2 regions of the Allobrachymonas denitrificans genome follow, and region 1 is predicted to be linked to the other one. Evidence: predicted binding sites of a transcription regulator. Region 1 holds the regulator's gene; the other holds the start of a gene.
What was found. Region 1 encodes LexA, which represses DNA repair genes until DNA is damaged. Its sites were predicted from a motif close to ACTGTATNNNNATACAGT; they were not measured.
Positions count from the first base shown of each region.

Region 2: recA (recombinase RecA) is a predicted target of LexA. The motif match lies at 3,680-3,697, and genes of this name have one in related genera.

Region 1 covers NZ_CAJQUA010000001.1:135,719-142,924, forward strand. The annotation lists gene KKQ75_RS00625 (UvrD-helicase domain-containing protein) at 1-2,029, shown strand, start outside; RNA gene ffs (signal recognition particle sRNA small type) at 2,136-2,232, opposite strand; gene KKQ75_RS00635 (D-2-hydroxyacid dehydrogenase family protein) at 2,342-3,358, opposite strand; gene KKQ75_RS00640 (hypothetical protein) at 3,522-3,938, opposite strand; gene lexA (transcriptional repressor LexA) at 4,077-4,727, opposite strand; gene KKQ75_RS00650 (asparaginase) at 4,847-5,908, shown strand; gene adk (adenylate kinase) at 5,977-6,633, opposite strand; gene KKQ75_RS00660 (malonyl-CoA decarboxylase) at 6,922-7,206, opposite strand, start outside.
Region 2 covers NZ_CAJQUA010000001.1:2,445,062-2,452,267, forward strand. The annotation lists gene KKQ75_RS11500 (mechanosensitive ion channel family protein) at 1-461, opposite strand, end outside; gene KKQ75_RS11505 (glutamate-5-semialdehyde dehydrogenase) at 626-1,888, shown strand; gene KKQ75_RS11510 (regulatory protein RecX) at 1,914-2,435, opposite strand; gene recA (recombinase RecA) at 2,537-3,592, opposite strand; gene KKQ75_RS11520 (MarR family winged helix-turn-helix transcriptional regulator) at 3,821-4,291, shown strand; gene KKQ75_RS11525 (transglutaminase-like domain-containing protein) at 4,395-5,234, opposite strand; gene KKQ75_RS11530 (LysR family transcriptional regulator) at 5,369-6,283, opposite strand; gene KKQ75_RS11535 (acyl-CoA dehydrogenase family protein) at 6,387-7,206, shown strand, end outside.

The DNA of each region.
Region 1 (7,206 bases):
CCGCTTCCGCCGCGCCGATCCGCAGGTGTTTCGTGCAGCGAAGGAGTTCGTGCGCACCGGCCTCGGCGGTGCGGTGCTCAGCTGCGACCACACGCGCCGCAACAGCCATCCGGTGATCGATGCCGTCAACGCGGTGATGCTGGCGGCGCAGCAGGAGGGGCGCTACCAGGATTTCCGGGAGCACACCACGGCCTCGCCCGCGCCGGGGTGCGTGCTTGCGCTGCCGCAGATCCTGCGCCCGGAAAAGGCGCAGGATACCGGCGAACGCAGCTGGCGCAACAGCCTGACCACGCCCAAGGTGGAGGAGGAGGAACTGCTCAAGGAGCGCGAGTGCCGCCAGGCGGCGCGCTGGCTGCAGCGCTGCGTGCAGGCGGGTACCTCGCCCGACGACATTCTGGTGATTGCGCGCACCAACGACCGCATCGCCACGATGCAACGGGCGCTGGCCGAAGTCGGCCTGCCTGCGCACAAGGCGGACAAGATGAAGCTGGCCGAGGCGCCCGAGGTGCAGGATGTGGTGGCGCTGGTTGATGCGCTGATTTCGCCGCGCCACGATGTGTCGTTGGCGCGGGCGCTGAAATCGCCGATTTTCGGGCTGGACGATGCCGATCTGGTGGACATCGCGCTGGGCGTGCGAGCCCTGGCCAGCGGGGAGCTGGACGGCGATGCGCGGCGTGCGAGCTGGCTGGACTGGCTGTTTTTTCAGGAATCCGTGCCGGATTCGCGCTGGGCCGCGTTGGCGTGCACCCTGCGGCGCTGGCAGGATCTGCTGCAGCAGCGCCTTCCGCATGATGCGCTGGACGCCATCTATCGCGAAGGCGATCTGCTCGCGCGTTACCGCAATGGCACGCCGCCCAGCCAGCGCGCCAGCGTGATCGAACGGTTGCAGGCCTTGCCGGGCCATACGCTGGCGCTGGACGGAGGACGCTACGCCAATGCCTACCATTGGGTGCGGGCCCTGCGCGGCAGCGATCCGACGCCGGCGCCGCAGGCGGGCGCCAAGGGCATCCGCCTGCTGACCATCCATGGTGCCAAGGGCCTGGAGGCGGGCCTGGTGCTGCTGCTCGATACCGACGCGGCGAAAGGGCGCGCGCGCACCATGGACGTGCTGGTGCGCTGGCCGGGCGAGGCCGCGCATCCGGACAGCGTGGTGTTCATCGAGAAGTTCAGTGCGCCGCCGCCATCAGTGCGGCTGCTGCTGGCAGAAGACCAGCAGGCGGAAGAGCGCGAAGAGAGCAATGCGCTCTATGTGGCCATGACCCGGGCGGCGCAGGTGCTTGCATTCTCCAGTGCGCAGCCGCGCTCGGTGCAGGCGGCCAGCTGGTGGCAGCAGTGGACGGGAGAGGCAAAGCCGGAAATGCTGGAGGTGGATGCGCAGGGCATGGTGGCCTTGCCGGCGGCTGGCTGGCCGGAGATTGGCAGGAAGCCTGCTGCGGCCCCTGCGCACGCGTCCCGCACGCTACCGACGCCCGCTGCCGATAGTGGCCTGCTGGAGCTGTTGCCGCTGGCGGAGCACGCCAGCCGTGGCGATGCCACCACCCAGTTGCTGCAGCGCGATCCCGGGCTTGAACTGCAGGGCCGGCTGGGTGAGGCCATGCACAAGGCGCTGGAGTGGTACCGGCCGGACGCTGCAGCGGACGGGCTGGCGCGGCAACAGCAGGCGCTGCAGCAATTGTATGGTCTGGATCAGGCGCAGGGCGAAAGCGTGCTGCGCAGTGCACAGGCGATTGTGCACGGCGAGGGCGGCTGGGCCTGGGACTCGGCGCAGCTGGGCTGGGCTGCCAATGAAATCGACGTGGCCTGGAACGGCCAGGTGCTGCGGCTGGACCGCCTGGTGCAGCGGAAGGCACGCGGTGATCAGCCTGCCTGCTGGTGGGTGCTGGACTTCAAGTCATCACTGGCGCCGGAACGGCAGGAGACATTACGGAAACAGCTGGAAGAGTACCGCAAGGCGGTTGGCCAGTTGCATGCGGGCGAGCCGGTGCAGGCGGCATTTCTGACTGCGGAGGGGCGGCTGGTGGTGCTGTAGGGGCGAACTCCTGGATCGACGAGTGATACAGTCAAGTGATACAGGAGTGCTGGAGAGTCGTTGTTTTATTCCAAGTGCTTGTTCTGCAACGACTTTTCAAGAAGAAGGTGACGAGCCTTGACCCCGGCACTGGCTACACAGTTAGGGCTGCTTGGTTCCCCACCTGACCCGGTTGGCCGCTTCACCATGCGGGAAGGCCCGTCGCCCGCCATTGTAGCCGATGCCGGCACCTGTGTCCGTCAGCGTGTCATTTGCGGGCGGAACGAGCCTACGGCTGACGGTGCAGGACGTGAACCTGGCGCGATGAACGGTTCAGTGTGCGGCGCGACGGATCTTCAGGGCCTCGGGGTTGACCAGATTGACCGGATTGCCCTGGATGAATCCCAGCACGCTGTCGAAGGCCTGGCTGAAATACAGCTCGTAGCTTTCCTGCTCCACGTAGCCGATATGCGGCGTGCACAGGCAGTTTTCCAGGCGCAGCAAGGCCTGGCCCTGCATCACTGGCTCGTTGTCGAACACGTCGATGGCTGCCATGCCGGGGCGGCCGCGGTTCAGGGCCGTGATCAGGCTGTCGGGTTGCAGCAACTCGGCGCGTGCGGTATTGACCAGGGTGGCGGTCGGCTTCATGCGCAGCAAGTCTTCGAGCGTGACAACCCCGCGCGTTTCGGGGGCGAGGCGCAGGTGCAGGCTGACAAAATCGCTCTCGCTGAACAGCTGTTCCTTGCTGAGGGCGGGGGTGTAGCCTGCACTGGCGGCGGCATTGCGGGAGGCATCGCTGCCCCAGACCAGGACCTGCATGCCGAAGGCCTTGCCATAGCCGGCGACCAGCTGGCCGATTCTGCCGAAGCCCCAGAGGCCCAGCGTCTTGCCGCGCAGCACGGTGCCGATGCCGAAGTTGGGCGGCATGGAGGCCGCCTTCATGCCGGATTGCTGCCATACACCGTGACGCAGATTGGCCATGTACTGGGGAATACGGCGCGCGGCTGCCATCAACAGTGCCCAGGTGAGTTCGGCAGCGGCATAGGGGGAGCCGGTTCCGGCAGCTACCGCAATGCCCAAATCGGTACAGGCCTGCACATCGACATGGTCACCGAGCCGCCCGGTCTGCACCACCAGCTTGAGGCGGGGCAGCTTTTCCAGCAGTGCGCGCGACAGGCCGGTGCGCTCCCGGATCAGCACGATGATGTCGGCATCCTTCAGCCGTACGGACAACTGCCCGATGCCCTTGACCGTGTTGGTGTAGACCTTGGCATGCAGGGCATCAAGCTTGCTGGCGCAGGCAAGCTTGCGCACAGCGTCCTGATAGTCGTCCAGAATCACAATATTCATGCGCGCAATTGTGCACTGCCGCGCGGCGAAATTACAGCCCCATGCAGCATATTGCAAAGGGCAGCAACTGCTTACATCTGGATGCAAGGAGGATCGGCTGCTCGTGTGTCTACAACGTCGTCAGGGACGGGGAGGTGCGCTGTCCCCGTCCGGATGGCGGGGGTCAGCCCGCATGCAGGTAGCGTTCTTCCTGGGCGACCAGCCGTTCAAGTTCGCCACACACCTCGGAAAAAGTGCCGGAAAGCACCAGCCTGCCCGAGGGGCGGGAGCGGTTGGGCAGCCGCCGCGGAGCGGGCGTCAGGGCCGTTGCGGAAAATGCGCGAAAAAAAAGGAAATGCCCCGGTGCGGCCGCCGCCGGCAGGGCGGGCGGTGCGGAAGCGGCGGGTGCTGTGGCGGCATGCAGGATTGCAACTGGCCTGTCCGCAGCCTTTTCCGGTTTGAATGCCTGTTCCGCGTCGCACAGCACGGCCATCGGGCGAAAGCCGATGAGCTCGCCACGCGCACGGCCCGAGAGCGGGACAAGGACCGGACGGACGGGGCCAAGCAGATTGCGCAAAATGGGCAGGGAAGTGTGGCTCATGAAAGTCTCCTATGTACACAAGGTGTTGCACAGGCAGGATTCAGCAGGGACAGCACACCCCAGGGGTTGCCGCTGGACCAGCCAGTCCGGCAACGCCCGCCACCCTGTGGGGCTGTACGAAAAGGGAGAATGCGTGCGCTACATCAGCACGCTGTTGCGGATCAGGCCGACGGCCAGCCCCTCGATGGCGAAGGGCTCACCCGGCTGTACCACGATGGTGGGGTAGTCGGGGTTTTCGGGGTGCAGCTCGATATGGTTCGGCAGGCGCTGGTAGCGCTTGACGGTGACTTCATCGCCCACGCGTGCCACGACGATCTGGCCGTTGCGCACGTTCTGCGTGCTTTGCACGGCGAGCAGGTCGCCATCGAGAATGCCGACATCGCGCATGGACATGCCGCGCACCTTGAGCAGATAGTCTGGCTTGCTGGCGAACAGCGAGGGAGCGACGTGGTAGACCGTATCGACATGCTCTTCGGCCAGCACCGGCGAGCCGGCGGCCACGCGGCCGATGAGCGGCAGAGCGAGCTGGGCAAAGGCCTCGAGCGTGCTCTGGTGGGCAGGGTGCACCGGCTGGCGCAGGCGAATGCCGCGCGAGGTGCCACTGACAAGTTCGATCACGCCCTTGCGCGCCAGCGCCTGCAGGTGTTCTTCGGCAGCGTTGGCGGAGCGGAAGCCGAGCTCTGCGGCAATTTCGGCACGGGTAGGCGGAGCGCCCGTCTGGGCGATGGCCTGCTGGATCAGTTCCAGGATCTGTTGCTGGCGTGCGGTGAGTTTGACGGGTGGGTTCATGGTCTACACTGCCGAAATCGGGTTGGAAGAAGGCTGAATGTGCATCCATACTGTGTGCGCATCCAGTTACTGTATTTTTAACCAGTTTTTCCGGTTTTGCAAGCAAGGGCGCGGCAGGTATGAAAAAAATCGTGGTTTTGGCGACAGGGGGCACCATTGCCGGAGCATCGGCCAGTGCGGCGGATGGCGTTGCGTATCGGGCGGGCGAAGTGCCGGTTGGGGCACTGCTTGAACAGGTGCCGGGTTTGCAGCAACTGCTGGGTGACTGTGCGCTGGCCGCAGAGCAGGTGGCCCAGGTCAACAGCAAGGACATGGACTACGCGCTGTGGCAACGACTGGCCCTGCGCTGCACGCACTGGCTGGCGCAGGACGATGTGCAGGGACTGGTGATCACGCACGGCACCGATACGCTGGAAGAGACTGCCTGGTTCCTGCAGCGCATGCTGGATGTGGCCGCGTCGGCGGGGGTGTTGCGTGCGGAGCAGGCGCGCAAACCGGTGGTGCTGTCCAGCGCCATGCGCCCGTCCACGGCGCGCCTGTCGGATGGTCCGCAGAATCTGGCGGACGCGGTTTCGGTGTTGCTGGATTCGCGTGCCAGCGGCGTGCTTGCAGTGGCGGCCGGCCATGTGCATGCCGCGTGCGATGTGCACAAGGTGCAGCCCTATCGGGTGGATGCCTTTTCCAGCGGCGATGCCGGTGTGCTGGCGCATGTGGAAGAGGGCGCGGTGCGCTGGCTGCGTGATCCCGCGGCGCGCGTGGGTGAGGCCGATGATCTGGCAACCGCAGCGCCTGCGCAAGCCCTGTGGACTGCCGTGCAGGATGAGGAAACACAATGGCCGTGGGTGGAAATCCTCGTCAGCCATGCCGGCAACGACGGCCGCAGCCTGGGTGCCTGCCGGCAGGCCGGCGTTCAGGGCGTGGTGCTGGCGGGAAGCGGCAATGCCACGCTGCATGAGCAGGTGGAGCAGGCGGCTTGCGCACTGATGCAGCAGGGCGTTCCGGTGTGGCGCAGCAGCCGCTGTCTGGAAGGCCGTGCCGTACCTGGTGCCGAATCGCCGGTGCCGCTGGCGGTGTGCCGCGGGCAGGTGCTGCGTCCGGTGCAGGCGCGGACGGAAATGGTGCTGCAGTTGCTGGCCGGCGTGTTGCCCGCAGAGGCTGCCACAGCGAAAACCAGTGCCTGAAAACAGGCAGGGCGCCGCAAGGGCGCCCTGACCAACCATGCCCGCTGCAGAAGGCAGGCCTGCCGGAATCAGCTCTCCAGCGCCTTGAACGCGCGGTCGGTGATCTCGGTCACGTCGCCCATGCCGCTGATGGCGCGGTACTTGGGCGCGGCGGCTGCGTCTTCCTTGGCCCAGTTGCTGTAGTAGTCGACCAGCGGGCGGGTCTGCTGGCTGTAGACTTCCAGGCGCTTCTTGACGGTTTCTTCCTTGTCGTCGTCGCGCTGCACCAGCGGTTCGCCGGTCACGTCATCCTTGCCTTCTTCCTTGGGCGGGTTGAACTTGACGTGGTAGGTGCGGCCGGAAGCGGGGTGGCTGCGGCGGCCGCTCATGCGCTCGATGATGGCCTCGAAGGGCACGTCGATTTCCAGCACGTAGTCGAGGTTGACGCCGGCTTCCTTCATGGCTTCTGCCTGGGGAATGGTGCGCGGGAAACCGTCGAACAGGAAGCCGTTGGCACAGTCGGGCTGGGCAATGCGTTCCTTGACCAGGTTGATGATCAGGTCGTCGCTGACCAGGCCGCCTGCGTCCATGACCTTCTTGGCTTCGATGCCCAGCGGGGTGCCGGCCTTGACGGCGGCGCGCAGCATGTCGCCCGTGGAGATCTGGGGAATGCCGTACTTCTGGCAGATGAAGGTGGCCTGGGTGCCTTTGCCGGCGCCGGGTGCTCCAAGAAGAATCAGTTTCATGGTGGTCCTCGTTGATGTTGTATCGTCCGGCAGGCGTTGTCTCGCGATCTGGCTCGGGGCCAGGCATGCCGGGATTCTGGGCCCGCTGCGCAGTCACCAGCGATGGGACTTTGTTAACGGGCAACCTGGAAAGAATAACACGGCTTACCCTCGCTTACCTGACGCGGTGCTTGCGTTGGACCTACAGGGTTTTTACCGATGTTGTGCTGCAAAAAGATGCAAACAGGACGTGATGGATGCAGATCACCGCAGTTCGGGTGGCCGTGGCGGCCGAACTGCCAGGGTGGGTCAGCCGAACTGCCTGAGCTTGCTCACCTCGCGCGACATGGCGACCTTGCCGGCCGCCAGCATGGCGCGGTGCCGGTCCAGCTTGTCCAGGTCGTACAAGTAGTTCACCATCAGCCCGTAAGACTGGCGCACGCCCTTGGCAGAGGGGTCGGCGCCCCAGTGGATGTGTTCGAGCCGCGCACCGTTGCCCAGATGGAAGCGCGCCACGGCGTCGAGCGGGCGGCCGCTGTCGTCCAGACTGCCCAGGTACATGGCGGCGGCGCCGCGCAGCATCTGCTGCGGGAG
Region 2 (7,206 bases), 2.3 Mb from region 1:
TAGCTCTTGATCGAGAGCTGCTGGCGCGGCGAGTGGCGCAGGAACACGGTCTGGTGCTTGAGCGTGGCGTCCAGGTAGGCCAGGATCACGCGCACCACGCAGAAGACCGCGTAGGCCGACAGCAGGTTGTAGAGGACGATGGTGGCGAGGCCATGCGGCTTGGGCAGGCTGAGCAGGCCAAGCTGGATCAGCAGCGGCGAAACCACGCGGGCCGAGCGGCGCAGCACGGCGCTGTCGAACAGGATGTCGAGCCAGGCCGGGCTGCCGGTGCGCAGCATGTGCTTGCGGACCTGCATCAGGCCGAATTCGAGGGCGGTGCGCACCAGCCCGGCCAGCACGAACAGGGCGGCAATGATGCCGGCCACGCGCGCCCAGGCGGGCCAGTCGGGCGGCAGCCAGCCGAGGGCTTCGAGCATGGCGCCCCGCAAGGGGTCCCTGACTTGTTCCGGGAGGTTGGGCATCAGTTTGTTGGAATAGGGGTCGGATCCGGGCCAGTTGCCGGATGCCCGCAATGGCGCAAACATGCGGGGGAGCTTATCATGGAGGTTTGCACGGCGCATGACCTTGCCCGGCCGGATGTTATTCGAACTGTAAATCCATGAGCACCCAAGACGTGAACGAACTGATGCAGCAGATGGGCGAACGTGCCCGCGCGGCTGCTACGGCCATGGCGCGCGCCAGCGCGGCCAGCAAGAACCAGGCGCTGCGCGAACTGGCGCGCCTGCTGGGCGAAGCCGGCCCGGCGCTGGATGCCGCCAATGCGCAGGACATCGCCCGCGCCGAAGCCGCCGGCCTGAGCGCACCGATGGTGGACCGCCTGCGCCTGGGCGCCAAGGTGGTGGCCACGCTGCAGGAAGGCTGCCTGCAGCTGGCGGCCATGCCGGACGTGATCGGCACCATTCAGGGCCTGCAGGAGCAGCCCAGCGGCATCCGCGTGGGGCAGATGCGCGTGCCGATTGGCGTGTTCGGCATGATCTTCGAGAGCCGCCCGAACGTGACCATCGAGGCCGCCAGCCTGAGCATCAAGAGCGGCAACGCCTGCATCCTGCGCGGCGGCAGCGAGGCGATCGAATCGAACAAGGCACTGGCGGCCATCGTGCAGCAGGCGCTGGCATCGGCCGGCCTGCCCGGGGATGCGGTGCAGCTGGTGCCCACCACCGACCGTGCCGCCGTCGGCCGCCTGATCGCCATGCCCGAGTATGTGGACGTGATCATCCCGCGTGGCGGCAAGGGTCTGATCGAGCGCATCAGCGCCGAGGCCAAGGTGCCGGTGATCAAGCACCTGGACGGCAACTGCCATACCTATGTGGACGATCCCTGCGATCTGGACATGGCGGTGAAGCTGGCCGACAACGCCAAGACGCAGAAGTACAGCCCCTGCAACGCGACCGAGAGCCTGCTGGTGGCGCAGGGCGTGGCCGAGGCCTTCCTGCCGCGCATCGGCAAAATCTACCGGGACAAGGGCGTGGAAATGCGCTGTGATGCGGCTTCGCGCGCGATTCTGGCGGGCCATGCGGATACCCGCGATGCGCAACTGGTGGAGGCGACCGAGGAAGACTGGTCCACCGAATACCTGGCGCCCATCATCAGCATCCGGGTGGTGGCCGGGCTGGACGAGGCGATTGCGCACATCAACCGTTATTCCTCGCAGCACACCGAAGCCATTGTCACGACCGACCACATCCATGCCCAGCGCTTTTTGCGCGAGGTGGACAGTAGCAGCGTGATGGTGAACGCCAGCACGCGCTTTGCCGATGGCTTTGAGTATGGTCTGGGTGCCGAGATCGGCATCAGCACCGACAAATTCCATGCGCGTGGCCCGGTGGGCATCGAGGGGCTGACCTCGCTCAAATATGTGGTGCTGGGGCAGGGTGAGGTGCGGAGCTGACCGCGAGGCGTTTGCGCGGGCCGGGTTATTCGTCCGGATTGCCGCGTACCACCTGATGCACGACTGCTGAGCTGAAGCCCCGGCTGGCAAGGAAGCGCATCTGTTTGAGCCGCTCCTGCTGGGAAGCGGCCACGGAGCCGAACTTGCGCTGCCAGATTTCGCGGGCGCGTTCCAGCTCGCTGCCGGGCACGGCTTCCATGGCCTGCTCGATGGCGCTGGCGTCCAGGCCTTTTTGCCGCAGTTCCTGCTGGATACGGCTGTTGCCCAGCTTGCCGGCACGGCGATGGATCAGCGCTTCTGCCGCACGCTGGTCGTCGAGAAAGCCCTTGGCTTCCATGGCGTCGAGGGCTTCGGCGATGGCGCTGGCCTGATCGACCTGCTGCATTTCGGCGTCAAGCGGCGCCGCCTCTGCTTCCTCCTCCCTCGCGGAGCGCTCCCGCAGCCATTGGGCCAGCTTGCGCTCCATTTCCGCACGCGTGTAGTCGCGTGCGGCGAGCAGCTGCAGGGCCTTGCCCTTGAGTGTGATCGGAGCGGGAATGCGGGACATGGCAGGGAGAGAGTCAAGCAATAGCGAGGCCAGTGCCGGTGAGACGCCGGAAGGGGCAAGCCCCTCCGGCATCGTGCCTATCGTGCCTAGCGTCAATCCGCTCAGGCCGCGCTGCCGGCTTCTTCCGCCACGGGGGCGCCCTTGGCCGGCATGGTGGCAATGCCCAGCTGGGTGCGCACCTTGTTCTCGATCTCGCGCGCCAGATCGGGGTTTTCCTTCAGGAATTCGCGTGTGTTGTCGCGGCCCTGGCCGATCTTCTCGCCGTTGTAGGAGTACCAGGCGCCGGCCTTGTCGACGATCTTGGCGTTGACGCCCATGTCGATGATTTCGCCTTCGCGCGAGATGCCGGTGCCGTACAGGATGTCGAAGTAGGCTTCCTTGAACGGGGGCGCCACCTTGTTCTTGACGACCTTGACCTTGGTTTCGCTGCCCACCACTTCGTCGCCCTTCTTGATGGTGCCGACACGGCGGATGTCCAGGCGCACGGAGGAATAGAACTTGAGCGCGTTGCCACCGGTGGTGGTTTCGGGCGAGCCGAACATCACGCCAATCTTCATGCGGATCTGGTTGATGAAGATGACGGTGCAGTTGGTTTTCTTGATGGTGGCGGTGAGCTTGCGCAGGGCCTGGCTCATCAGGCGGGCCTGCAGGCCGGGCAGCTGGTCGCCCATGTCGCCTTCGATTTCGGCCTTGGGCGTGAGTGCTGCCACGGAGTCGACCACGATCAGGTCGACCGCGCCGCTGCGCACCAGACTGTCGACGATCTCGAGCGCCTGTTCGCCGGTGTCGGGCTGGCTGATCAGCAGGTCGGGAAGGTTGATGCCCAGCTTTTGCGCGTACTGCACGTCGAGTGCGTGCTCGGCATCGACAAAGGCGCAGGTGCCGCCGGTTTTCTGCATTTCGGCGATGACCTGCAGCGTGAGCGTGGTCTTGCCGGAGGATTCCGGACCGTAGATCTCGATCACGCGGCCGCGCGGAAGACCGCCGACGCCAAGCGCAACGTCCAGGCCGAGCGAGCCGGTGCTGACGGTCTGGATGTCTTCGATCGCCTCGCCTTCGCCCAGGCGCATGATGGTGCCCTTGCCGAACTGCTTTTCGATCTGGGCCAGGGCCGCTTGCAGGGCCTTGGCTTTTTCTGCTTGATCAATCGTGCTCATGCGTTTCTCCTAGAACTTGTGATTTAATGGTTGTGCATACAGCCTGTATGCTTGAGCAGGAGTATAGGGCAGAGTAAATTGAAACTCACAGGATATTTGGTCAGTCTGCATGACTAAAATTGGAAGGGTGCCGACTGCCGTGTTCTGACGGTGCCCGCCCAGCCGGTCGCTGCACACGCAGCGAAGGGCGCACAGACGGATCGGCCGGCACAATCACGAGGAGCAACGATGGCAACAGCACGGGACGACTGGCGCGGCGCGCATCTGGGGCGGCTGCTGGGAGAGGCGATGCGCCGCTTCGACGAGCGCGTGCTGGAACTGATGGCACATGATCCGGAAGTGCCGCTTGCGCTGTCCAATCTGGCGGCGCGCCAGCAGGTGAGTGCTGCGCACATCCACATCACGCGCCATCTGGCGCTGCAGGGCAGCCGCCTGACCGAACTGGCCGAAGCGGCCGGCATGCGCAAGCAGGCGATGGCGGCGCTGGTGGACCAGTGCGAGGCGTGGGGCATCGTGCGGCGCGAGGCCGACCCCTTGGACGGGCGGGCACGGCGCATCCTGTTCACGGAGGCGGGACTGGGCTGGCTGCACGGTTTCGAGCGGGCGGTGGCGCGTGCCGAAAGCGAGTTTGACGAGTCGGTCGGCGAGCAGGTGGCTGCGGTGGTACGGTTGGGGCTGGAGGTATATGCCATGCCCTGATGCCGTTTTGCAGGGTTCCGGAACTTTCGAGCGCAGTTGCCAGCCAGCGCGGCCAAATTGCGGTCGGCTGGCGTTGGCGAGTGCTTGTTTGCAGAAAGGGGATTCAGCTAATCGTCGTGGCGTTCTCTCGCACTTCCTCGGTTACCACCTCAAAGCGCTTCAGTTCACTTGGCCCGAAGCCCATGGTGATCGGCACGTCTGCCGCATCGCGGCCATAGCCGAGCACGATGCGCCCGATGCGGGGCGTGTTGTGGCGGGCATCGAAGGTATGCCAGCCGCCTTCCAGATACACCTCGAACCAGGCGCTGAAGTCCATCGGATAGGGTGCAGCGGGCACGCCGATATCGCCCAGATAGCCCGTCGCATAGCGTGCCGGGATGTTCATGCAGCGGCACAGCGCCACGGCCATGTGCGCAAAGTCGCGACAGACGCCCGTGCCTTCCTGCCAGCCCTGCGATGCGGTGCGCGTGGCACAGGCTGCCTGGTAGTTGAACGTCAGGTGATGGTGCACGTAATCGCAAATGGCCTGCACGCGCGCCCAGCCGCTGGGCGCTGCGCCGAACTGGTCCCAGGCGAACTGCATCAGGCTGCCCTCGAAATCGCAATAGCGGCTGGGCAAGAGGAACTGCAGGACCTCATGCGGCAATTCTTGCAGCTCCAGCTGGCGGGCCTGCGGGTGCTGTGGATCGGGCTGGCCGCTGTCGTGCACCAGCGCCGCGCCGTGCAGGCGGATTTCTTCAAGGCCGGCTGGAACGGTGATGCGGCTGCAGCGGTTGCCGAAGCAGTCCAGGTAATGCGACACGTCAAGAGCGGGTTCGACCGAAAAATGTTCGGTGCGGGACTGGATGTCGTGGGCGCGGGAGGGGTGGATTTGCAGCAGCGAGAGGACCTGGGTGGGCGCGGCTACGGTCAGGATGATGTCGAATCCGGTCTGAATCAGCATGTTGATGGAGCAGTGGTAAGGGGCGCCGCCGAAACGGGGCGCAATGCATTCACTGTAGGCGGCTGACGGGCGCGGACCGGCCGGTGCAGGGCGTCGCGGCGTGTAGGACTGGGGCCAAACCTCTCGCGCAGCGCTCAGCCTGCACCATCCACATGGTGCCACCACTGCGCCAGCACCAGTTCGCGCAGCCAGCGATTGGCTGGATCCTCATCCAGATGCCGGTGCCAGTACAGATACAGCGCCAGCGGTGGCAGGTCCAGCGGCAGCGGCTGGATGTCGAGCGCCAGCGTGCGCGCCACCACCTGTGCGTAGCTGTGCGGCATGGTCAGCCACAGCGTGCCTGCCGCCACCACTTCGCAGGCGGCAAAGTAGTGCTGGCAGCGCAGCGCAATCGGGCGCTGCAGATTGCGGCGATGCAGCGCCATGTCTTCCACCGTGGGCCCGCTCTGGCGCGAGGAAACTGCCACATGCTGCGCCTGCAGGTATTGCTGCAGCGCGGGCGCTGTGTGCAGCCGGCCCCGAGCCGCCACCACCACCAGGGTATCCTCGCCCACGCGCTGGCGCAGGATGCCGTCCGGCAGGGGCAGATCCACGTCCAGCGCCAGATCGATGCGTCCGGCGGCCAGCTCCGCTGCAAGCTCCTGCCGTGCCGGAGCCACCACCTGCAGGCTGACCTGCGGCGCCAGTGTGGCAAGCTGCTGCATCAGCCCCGGCAGCACGGTCGATTCCAGCACGGAACGCAAGGCCAGCCGGAAGCTGCGCTCGGCGCTGGCCGGCTCGAACTGGCTGCCTTGCTGCAGCCCCTGTTCCAGCAGGTGCAGCGCCTGCTGTACCGGCCCGATCAGGCTGCGTGCCAAGGGCGTGGGCACCATGGTGTGCCCCTGGCGCACGAACAGCGCATCCCCCAGCCGCTCGCGCAGCCGGCCCAGCGCGTGGCTGAGCGCGGGTTGCGACAGATGCAGGCGCCGGGCGGCGCGGGTGAGGTTGCCTTCGCTGTAGATGGTGCGAAACACCAGAAACAGGTTGAGGTCGAGGCGATCAAGATGCATGGTATGAATAGTTTGCCATCAAAACAATGCATTTGATCTATGTATCAAGCCTTCCTACACTGGCACGATGCACAGGCGCAGCCCCTTGCGCCAAGGAGACCCCATGCAATTCGGCAATACCCCCCGCGGAAGCGACTATCTGCAGCGCCTGACGGAGTTTATGGACGAGCACGTCTATCCCGCCGAGGCGACCTATTACGCACAGCTCAAGCGCGGCGAGCTGCCCTGGAACGTGCCCCCGGTGATGGAGGAACTCAAGGCCAAGGCGCGGGCCGCCGGCCTGTGGAACCTGTTCCTTCCCGAAGAGGAGTGGGGCGCCGGCCTGAGCAATGCCGAATATGCGCCGCTGGCCGAAGTGATGGGCCGCTCGCTGATCGCGCCCGAGATCTTCAATTGCAACGCGCCCGACACCGGCAACATGGAAGTGCTGGTGAAATACGGCAGCGCGCAGCAGCAGGAGCGCTGGCTCAAGCCGCTGCTGGACGGCAGCATCCGCTCGGCCTTCTGCATGACCGAGCCCGGCGTGGCCAGCAGCGATGCCACCAACATGCAGGCCACGGCCATCGAGGACGGCGACGAGGTGGTGCTGAACGGCCGCAAGTGGTGGAGCACCGGCATCGGCCATCCGGACTGCAAGGTGCTGGTGTTCATGGGCCTGAGTCTGCCTGATGCGCCCAAGCACGCCCGCCACAGCATGGTGCTGGTGCCGATCGACGCGCCCGGCGTGAAGATCGAACGCATGCTGACCGTGTTCGGCAAGCTGGACGAACCCTTCGGCCACGGCGAAGTCAGCTTCACCGATGTGCGCGTGCCGAAAGAAAACGTGATCCTCGGACTGGGCCGCGGCTTCGAGATTGCCCAGGGGCGGCTTGGCCCCGGCCGCATCCACCACTGCATGCGTGCCATCGGCGCTTCCGAGCGTG